Regions from separate parts of the Kitasatospora sp. NPDC058444 genome, predicted to be linked through region 1. Evidence: predicted binding sites of a transcription regulator. Region 1 holds the regulator's gene; the other holds the start of a gene.
The links. The regulator HrcA, encoded in region 1, represses chaperone genes, less so after heat shock. The targets are predictions, from matches to a motif close to TTNGCACTCNGNNNNNCNGAGTGCNAA.
Positions count from the first base shown of each region.

Region 1 (3,949 bases):
GGGAGCTTCCCCCGGCACCCCTCCACGGACGACTACCGGCCGTTGAAGGCGTCCTTCAGCCGGGAGAACAGGCCCTGCTGGCCCGGCGCGAACTGGCCGGACGGCCGCTCCTCGCCGCGCAGCACCGCGAGGCGGCGCAGCAGCTCCTCCTGTTCGGCGTCGAGCTTGCTGGGCGTCTTCACCTCGACGTGCACTATCAGGTCGCCCCGGCCGCCGCCGCGCAGGTGGGTGATGCCCCGGCCGTGCAGCGGGATCGACTGGCCGGACTGGGTGCCGGGCCGGATGTCGACCTCCTCCAGGCCGTCCAGGGTCTGCAGCGGCACCTGGGTGCCGAGCGCGGCCGCCGTCATCGGGATGGTGACGGTGCAGTGCAGGTCGTCCCCGCGCCGCTGGAAGATGGTGTGGCTGGTCTCGGCGATCTCGACGTACAGGTCGCCGGCCGGGCCGCCGCCGGGGCCGACCTCGCCCTCGCCGGCCAGCTGGATCCGGGTGCCGTTGTCGACACCGGCCGGGATCTTGACCGTCAGGGTGCGGCGGGCGCGCACGCGGCCGTCGCCGGCGCACTCCGGGCACGGGGTCGGCACGACGGTGCCGAAGCCCTGGCACTGCGGGCACGGGCGGGAGGTCATGACCTGGCCCAGGAAGGACCGGGTGACCTGGGAGACCTCGCCCTTGCCGCGGCACATGTCACAGGTCTGCGCCGAGGTGCCGGGGGCCGCGCCCTCGCCACTGCAGGTGGTGCAGGTGACGGCGGTGTCGACCTGGAGTTCCTTGGTGGTGCCGAAGGCGGCCTCCTCCAGGGTGATCTCCAGCCGGATCATGGCGTCCTGGCCGCGGCGGGTGCGCGAGCGCGGGCCGCGCTGGCCGGCCGCGGCGCCGAAGAAGGCGTCCATGATGTCGGAGAAGCCGAAGCCCGCCGCGCCGGCGCCGAAGCCGCCCGCGCCGCCGCCGCCCGGGGACAGCGGGTCCCCGCCGAGGTCGTAGACCTGACGCTTCTGCGGGTCGGAGAGCACCTCGTAAGCGGCGTTGATCTCCTTGAACCGCTCCTGCGTCTTCGGGTCCGGGTTGACGTCCGGGTGCAGTTCGCGTGCCAGGCGCCGGAACGCCTTCTTGATCTCGTCCTGCCCCGCATCCCGTCGGACGCCGAGTACCGCGTAGTAGTCCGTGGCCACCAAATGCTCCGCTTGTTCCGCCTGTAGTAGTGCTGCGACTGGACGCCACCGTTAAATCTTTTAACGGTGACCTTTGCTAGGACTCGGCCAGGATCTGGCCCACGTACCGCGCCACCGCTCGCACCGCCCCCATTGTGCCCGGGTAGTCCATCCGGGTCGGACCGATCACACCCAGTTTCGCCACGCTCTCGTCGCCCGAACCGTAGCCGACCGAAACGATCGAGGTGGAATTCAGCCCTTCATAGGCGTTCTCCCGCCCGATCCGGACCGTCATCGCGGCGTCCGCGGTCTCACCCAGGAGGCGGAGCAGGACGACCTGCTCCTCCAGGGCCTCCAGCACCGGCTGGATGGTGAGCGGGAAGTCGTGCCCGAAGCGGGTCAGGTTGGCCGTGCCGGCCAGCATGATCCGCTCCTCGTTCTGCTCGGCGAGCGTCTCGAACAGGGTCGCCAGGACGGTGCTGACGGTCGGCCGGTCGACCTGCTCGAACAGCGCCGGCAGCTCCTCCAGCAGCCCCGGGACCTCCGGGAGGCGCCGGCCGGCGGCCCTCGCGTTGATCCGGGCCCGCAGGTCCGCCAGCACCGTCTCGCCGACCGTGCCCGGGCAGTCGACCATCCGCTGCTCGACCCGGCCGGTGTTGGTGATCAGCACCAGCATCACCTTGGCCGGGGCCAGCGCCACCAGCTCGATGTGCCGGACGGTGGAGCGCGACAGCGAGGGGTACTGCACCACCGCGACCTGCCGGGTCAGCTGGGCGAGCAGCCGCACGGTGCGGGCGACCACGTCGTCCAGGTCGACCGCGCCGTCCAGGAAGTGCCGGATGGCCCGGCGCTCGGGAGCGCTCATCGGCTTGATCTCGGCGAGCTTGTCGACGAAGAGGCGGTACCCCTTGTCGGTCGGGATGCGGCCGGCGCTGGTGTGCGGCTGGTGGATGTAGCCCTCCTCCTCCAGCGCCGCCATGTCGTTGCGGACGGTCGCCGGCGAGACCCCGAGGTTGTGCCGCTCCACCAGGGCCTTGGAGCCGACCGGCTCCTCGGTGCCCACGTAGTCCTGCACGATCGCGCGCAGTACGGCGAGCTTGCGTTCGTCCAGCTGGCGGACCTCACCGGCCATGGGGCGCGCACCTCCGTCCTCGCACGTCGTCCGACTGTGTCCCTTGCTGCCGCGGGCCGTTCCGGGAGGCCCTCGGCCTTGGCACTCTGAACGTACGAGTGCCAGAACCGTACCTGCCAGTGTAAGGCCCGGGTCCTACGGCAGGAACGGCCCGAGCGGGGTGATCCTCCCCGCAGTTCCGGACACGGCCCGCGGGGCGCCGCCGGTTCGATCCTCCCGGCACCGGGGTGGTGCCGGGAGGCCGTCCGGGTGGCAGCATCGAAAGCGACGGCGAACGGAGGAGCAAGCGATGTCGAGCTCGGGCCAGCACACCCGTTTCGCGCCCGACCGCGGCCTGACCGGCCGCATGGTCGCGACGATGTTCGTGATCGGGCTGCTGTACGTCGGTTTCACCGGCCTGCTGATCGCGCTGCTGCGCGGCGCCTGGCCACTGATCGTCCTGATCTCCGGCGGGCTGTTCGTGGCCCAGTTCTGGTTCAGCGACAAGATCACCGAACGGGCGATGGGCGCCCACCAGGTGTCCCCGGAACAGTTCCCCCAGCTGCACGGCACCGTCGACCGGCTCTGCGCGCTGGCCGACATGCCCAAACCCCGGGTGGCGGTCGCCGACAACGACATGCCGAACGCCTTCGCCACCGGCCGCAACCCGCAGAACGCGGTGATCTGCGTGACCACCGGGCTGCTGCGCCGGCTGGAGCCGGAGGAGCTGGAGGGCGTCCTCGCGCACGAGCTGTCGCACGTCGCCCACCGGGACGTCGCGGTGATGACGATCGCCGGCTTCCTCGGCGTCCTCGCCGGGGCGATGACCCGGATCGCCGTGTACGGCGGGTTCATGGGCGGCGGGCGCAACAACAACGACCAGAACGCCGCCATCCTGGCGCTGATCATCCCGCTGGTGTCGATGGTCGTCTACGCGATCAGCTTCCTGCTCACCCGGCTGCTCTCCCGCTACCGCGAGCTGGCCGCCGACCGGGCCGCCGCCCAGCTCACCGGCCGGCCCAGCGCCCTCGCCTCGGCGCTCACCAAGGTGACCGGGCAGATCGCGGCCATCCCCAGCAAGGACCTGCGCCAGGCGCAGCCGTACAACGCCTTCTACTTCGCCCCCGCGCTGGGCGCCCGGGAGGCCGCCACGCAGCTGTTCTCCACCCACCCGAGCCTGGAGAAGCGGCTGGCGCAGCTGGCGAGGATCTCCGAGCAGCTCGGCCGCTGAGCCCCTGACGCGAAAGGACCGCCGTGGGAATCCTGGACGCCCTCTTCGGCCGCACCAAGCCCGTCAAGCCCGACCTCGACCAGCTGTTCGGCGTGCCGTCCGCCGCGCTCACCCTGGAGGCCGGGGCCGGGTTCACCCCCACCGGGCTCGGCTCGGTCTGCTTCGCGGCCGTCGAGGGCGCGGCCTTCGTGCAGGTCGAGCAGCAGGTCCGGGCGCTGCTGGACGCCGACACCGAACGCGGCGGCGTCCCGGTGGAGGCCTCCAAGGACGACTACGGCTACTCCTGGCTGCTCGCCCGGCACCGGCCCGAGGAGCTGCCGGAGCTGGTCAACGACCTGCACGCGGTCAACAGCGAACTGGAGGCGAACGGCTTCGGGCCGCAGCTGCTCTGCTCGCTGGTGGCCTTCCGCGACGGGCAGGGGCAGTCGCTGGCCCTGGTCTACCTCTACAAGCGGG
Region 1 covers NZ_JBHXLL010000001.1:35,334-39,282, reverse strand. Annotated here, with positions in the region: gene dnaJ (molecular chaperone DnaJ) at 33-1,172, opposite strand; gene hrcA (heat-inducible transcriptional repressor HrcA) at 1,249-2,283, opposite strand; gene htpX (zinc metalloprotease HtpX) at 2,573-3,493, shown strand; gene ACFWP2_RS00165 (hypothetical protein) at 3,517-3,949, shown strand, end outside.

Region 2 (3,949 bases), on a different contig from region 1:
GCCGAGCTGAAGAAGATCGCCGACCACGCCGGCTTCGAAGCAGCCTGACGGGCGGCCCGACAGGCCCGACAGGCCTGACAGGCGGCCCGAGTGGCCGAGCCCTCATCCGGGCCCTGGCGCGGAGTGTTCCGCACCGGGGCCCGAGGCGTGCCACGGGGCTCTTAGGCTGGAGGGGAGGGACGAACGGACGGAGTGGACGGCTTGAGCGAGCAGGGGCAGGAAAAGGACCAGGCGCAGGAGCCCCGGAAGGCCGAGGCCGCCAAGGCCCGGCTGGTCTTCCGGGACCCGTTGGACCAGCAGTCCAGGGACGACACCGACGCGGGCTGGGGTGCCCGCCCCGGGGCGGCGGAGAGCGGTGGACGGGGGCTGGACTGGTACCTGAGCCAGCGCCCGCCGCACCACGGGGACTGAGGAACGGGAACCGGACGGGAACTGAGGAACGGGGACCGGGCGCCGACCGGCGTCCGTCGGTCAGCGCAGCGGCGCGACCAGCGCGTCGCGGATCTCGGTCAGCAGGGTGACCTCCTTGGCCTCAAGGTCCGCCGCCTTCTCGGCGAGGGTCTTGCGGTGGGCCGCCAGCCTGTTCATGGGCACGATCAGAACGAAGTAGACGACCGCCGCGGTGATCAGGAACTGGAGCGCGGCGCTGAGCACCGATCCCCACAGGATGAGGATTCCGGACGTGACCTCGCCGGTCGGGCTCAGCTCACAGGGCCCCTTGAGGCAGGAGCTGTAGGACGCGAGGTCCTTCGTCCCGAAGACGCCGACGATCGGATTGATCACGCCCTTGACGAAGGCGTTGACGATGTTGGTGAAAGCCGCGCCGATGACCACGGCCACGGCGAGGTCGACGACATTTCCACGCAGCAGGAATTCCTTGAAGCCTTTCATGCCGCCTCGAACGACGAAGTCGCCTCCCGGTTACGGGTGATCTTCCGTAGGCCCGGATTGACAACCCGTCCGGCCCAGTGCGCCTCCCGGGGGCGGCGGCAGACCGGCCCGCGCGGGCCCCAGGGCCAGCGCCGCCGCCACCGCGAGCAGCACCAGGACCGGCGCCCCGGCGCGCCGTCGTACCGCACTGCGCCAGCGGTGCCACCCGCCGCACCCGCGCCGGATCGGCGGGAAGCTCGGCAGCTCCTGCCGGGGCGGTACGGCGGGCGCGGGCAGCGGGAGGGGCAGGGGCAGGGAGAAGCTCGTGGTCGTCATCGACGCACCTCCGGAGTGTCGGCGGGCCGGCCCGTCGCGGACCGGATGCCCACACGATGGAGCGTTTCCGGCGAACTCGGAAAGCGATTTCCCCAGCCTGTGGAAAACCCGCCCCTGTGGACAACTTCGTCCACCCGTACGAGTTACTCCGACCCGCCCGAGGTGACGGAAAGCCCAGCGGGCCCCGCGGTGGGGGAGAAGGGGAGAGGGGGAGAAGGGGAGCGGGGGCGGCCGGACCCCGGGGGAAACGCGGAAAGGCCCGCCGCCCCCGCGTGGAAGCGGGGCCGGCGGGCCTGACCGAGGTCTGCGGGCCGTCCCGGGCCGATGGCCCGGCGCCGAGGTCAGCTCGCGGCCGGAGCCGGGCTGGACGACGACGAGGAGCCGGAGCTCGACGACGAGGAGGACGTGGACGCGGAGGACGACGTCGAGGGGCTCGACGACGACCCGGCGCTCACCGTGCTGCTGGAGGACGAGCGGCTGTCGGTCCGGTAGAAGCCGGAGCCCTTGAACACGACGCCCACGGCCGAGAAGACCTTGCGGAGCCGTCCCTGGCAGTCGGGGCACGTGGTCAGTGCCTCGTCGGTGAACTTCTGCACCGCCTCCAGGCCGTTGCCGCACTCGGTGCACTGGTACTGGTACGTGGGCACTTGTCTTCCTCCTGGCACTCTCGCCTGATGAGTGCTAACGATGGTCAATGATGCGGCATTCCGCGGGATCAGTCCAGCGACTCCGGTGTGAGATGGGCCGGGCCCGGCCCGCGGGCCGCCGCCCCGCTCAGCCCTTGGCCGCGCCCACCAGCCGCCCGGCACCGCCGTGCTGCGCCTGAACGTCGCCCGAACCCGCGGCCGCGGCGGCGCCCGCGCCGGCCGCCCCGTGCCCCGGCGCCACCAGCAGGTGCCGCAGCGAGAGCAGCACGATCAGACCGGCGCCGGCCCCGGCCAGCGGCACCAGGAACCCGGTCGAGGGCCCGTGCCCGTCGATCAGCCGGCCCGCGGCCATCGAGCCCACGGCCAGCCCCAGCCCGATGGCGCCGGTCAGCCAGGTGAAGGCCTCCGTCTTGGCGCCGTCCGCGACGAGCGTCTCGACCAGGGTGTAGCCGCTGATCAGGGTCGGTGCGATGGCCAGCCCGCAGATCAGCCCGGCGACGGTCAGCGCGACCAGGTTGGGCATCGCCCACAGCGCCGAGCAGCCCAGCACCAGCAGCGCGTAGCTGATCAGCATCCGCTGCTGCACCGGCCGCCGCCAGGCGATCACGCCGTACAGCACGCCGGCCAGCATCGAGCCGCCGGCGAAGATCCCGTACACGGTGCCGCCGGCGTCGTGCTGCCCGACCGAGTCGGCGAAGGCGTTCACCGACACCTGCATGCCGCCGAACACCGCGCCGACCCCGAGGAAGGTGCCGGCCAGCAGTCGGACGCCGGGGGAGGCGAGCGCCGAGGCGCGCTTGGTACCGGGCTCCGGCACGATCCGGGCCGGGGCGGTGCGCCGCTGGGCGGCGAAGGCCAGGCCGCCGACGACGGTCAGCGCGGCCTCGGCGGCCAGGGCGGTGGCCGGGTTGGCGAGGGCGGCGATGCCGGAGGCCAGGATCGGGCCGATCACGAAGGTGAACTCGTCCGTCACGGACTCGAAGGCGAAGGCGGTGCTCACCCGGGCCGCGGAGGCGTCGGAGGCGCCGTCCGCGGTGAACGTGGCGACCCAGCGGGCCCGGACCATCGCGCCGACCTGCGGCACGCTGGCACCGGCCGGGACGGCGGTCAGGAACAGGCTCCAGGCGGGCGCGTGGCCGAGCGCGAGGGCGATCAGCGCGCCGACGGCGGCCGCGTGCACCAGGACGCTCGGGACGAGCACCGCGGCCTGGCCGTAGCGGTCGGCGAGCCGCCCGGTCTGCGGCCCGATCAGGGCCTGGGCGACCGCGGCGACCGCGGTGACCGTACCGGCGGTGCCGTACGAACCGTGGGTCTGGGCGACGAGCAGCAGGATGCCCATGCTGAGCATCGCGTACGGCAGCCGCGCGACGAGGGCGGGGGACAGGAACGTCCAGGCCCCGGGCGTGCGCAGCAGCTCGCCGTACCCGACGCGGGCGGGGGCCGGAGCTGCGGGGGTGGCCGCGAGGTCCGCGGCGGTGTCGACCGTTCGGCGCGCCGTCACGGTCGGTCCTTCCTGCTGCCTGGTAGCGCGGCAGGGCATGGTGAAGCCCCGACGGCGCCGAGAGTCGTCCTCTCGCGCGTCGACCGGGGTAGATACCGGGCCGGTCCGGCGTGGTGGCCGGGAGCCGGACCGCGGCCGCCGAGCGGTCGCGCCAACTCTGCGTCAGGCAGATGCTGGGGGTGGTCTAGCGGTGGTTAGACAGGTGATCGAACCATCATATCAGTTACGCGCGTAGATTCCGTGGGCCACCCCCGGCCCCGGCCGGAGGGGCCGCCCGCCCCTCCGGCCCCGCGCTCAGCGCCCGTTCAGCCACCCGGCGAGCTTGCCGCCCTTGTCCACGGCCCGCAGCCGCCGCTCCGCCGCCTCGCCGACCTCGTCGGTGGTGACCACCAGCAGTTCGTCCCCGCCGCGCAGCACCGTCGCCTTGTCCGGCACGAAGGAGTTCCCCTCCCGCACGACCAGGGTGACGGCCGCCCCCTTGGGCAGCCGCAGCTCGCCGATCTCCACGCCCGACATCTTCGAGGCGGGGGAGAGCGCGACCGACAGCAGGTGCCCGTGCAGCTTCTCCAGCGGGGCGGACTCGATGCCCAGGTCC
Region 2 covers NZ_JBHXLL010000045.1:36,747-40,695, forward strand. Annotated here, with positions in the region: gene ACFWP2_RS32625 (sigma-70 family RNA polymerase sigma factor) at 1-48, shown strand, start outside; gene ACFWP2_RS32630 (hypothetical protein) at 202-411, shown strand; gene mscL (large conductance mechanosensitive channel protein MscL) at 472-891, opposite strand; gene ACFWP2_RS32640 (FmdB family zinc ribbon protein) at 1,548-1,853, opposite strand; gene ACFWP2_RS32645 (MFS transporter) at 1,981-3,354, opposite strand; gene ACFWP2_RS32650 (potassium/proton antiporter) at 3,649-3,949, opposite strand, start outside.
Region 2: ACFWP2_RS32640 (FmdB family zinc ribbon protein) is a predicted target of HrcA. The motif match lies at 1,865-1,891, and genes of this name have one in related genera.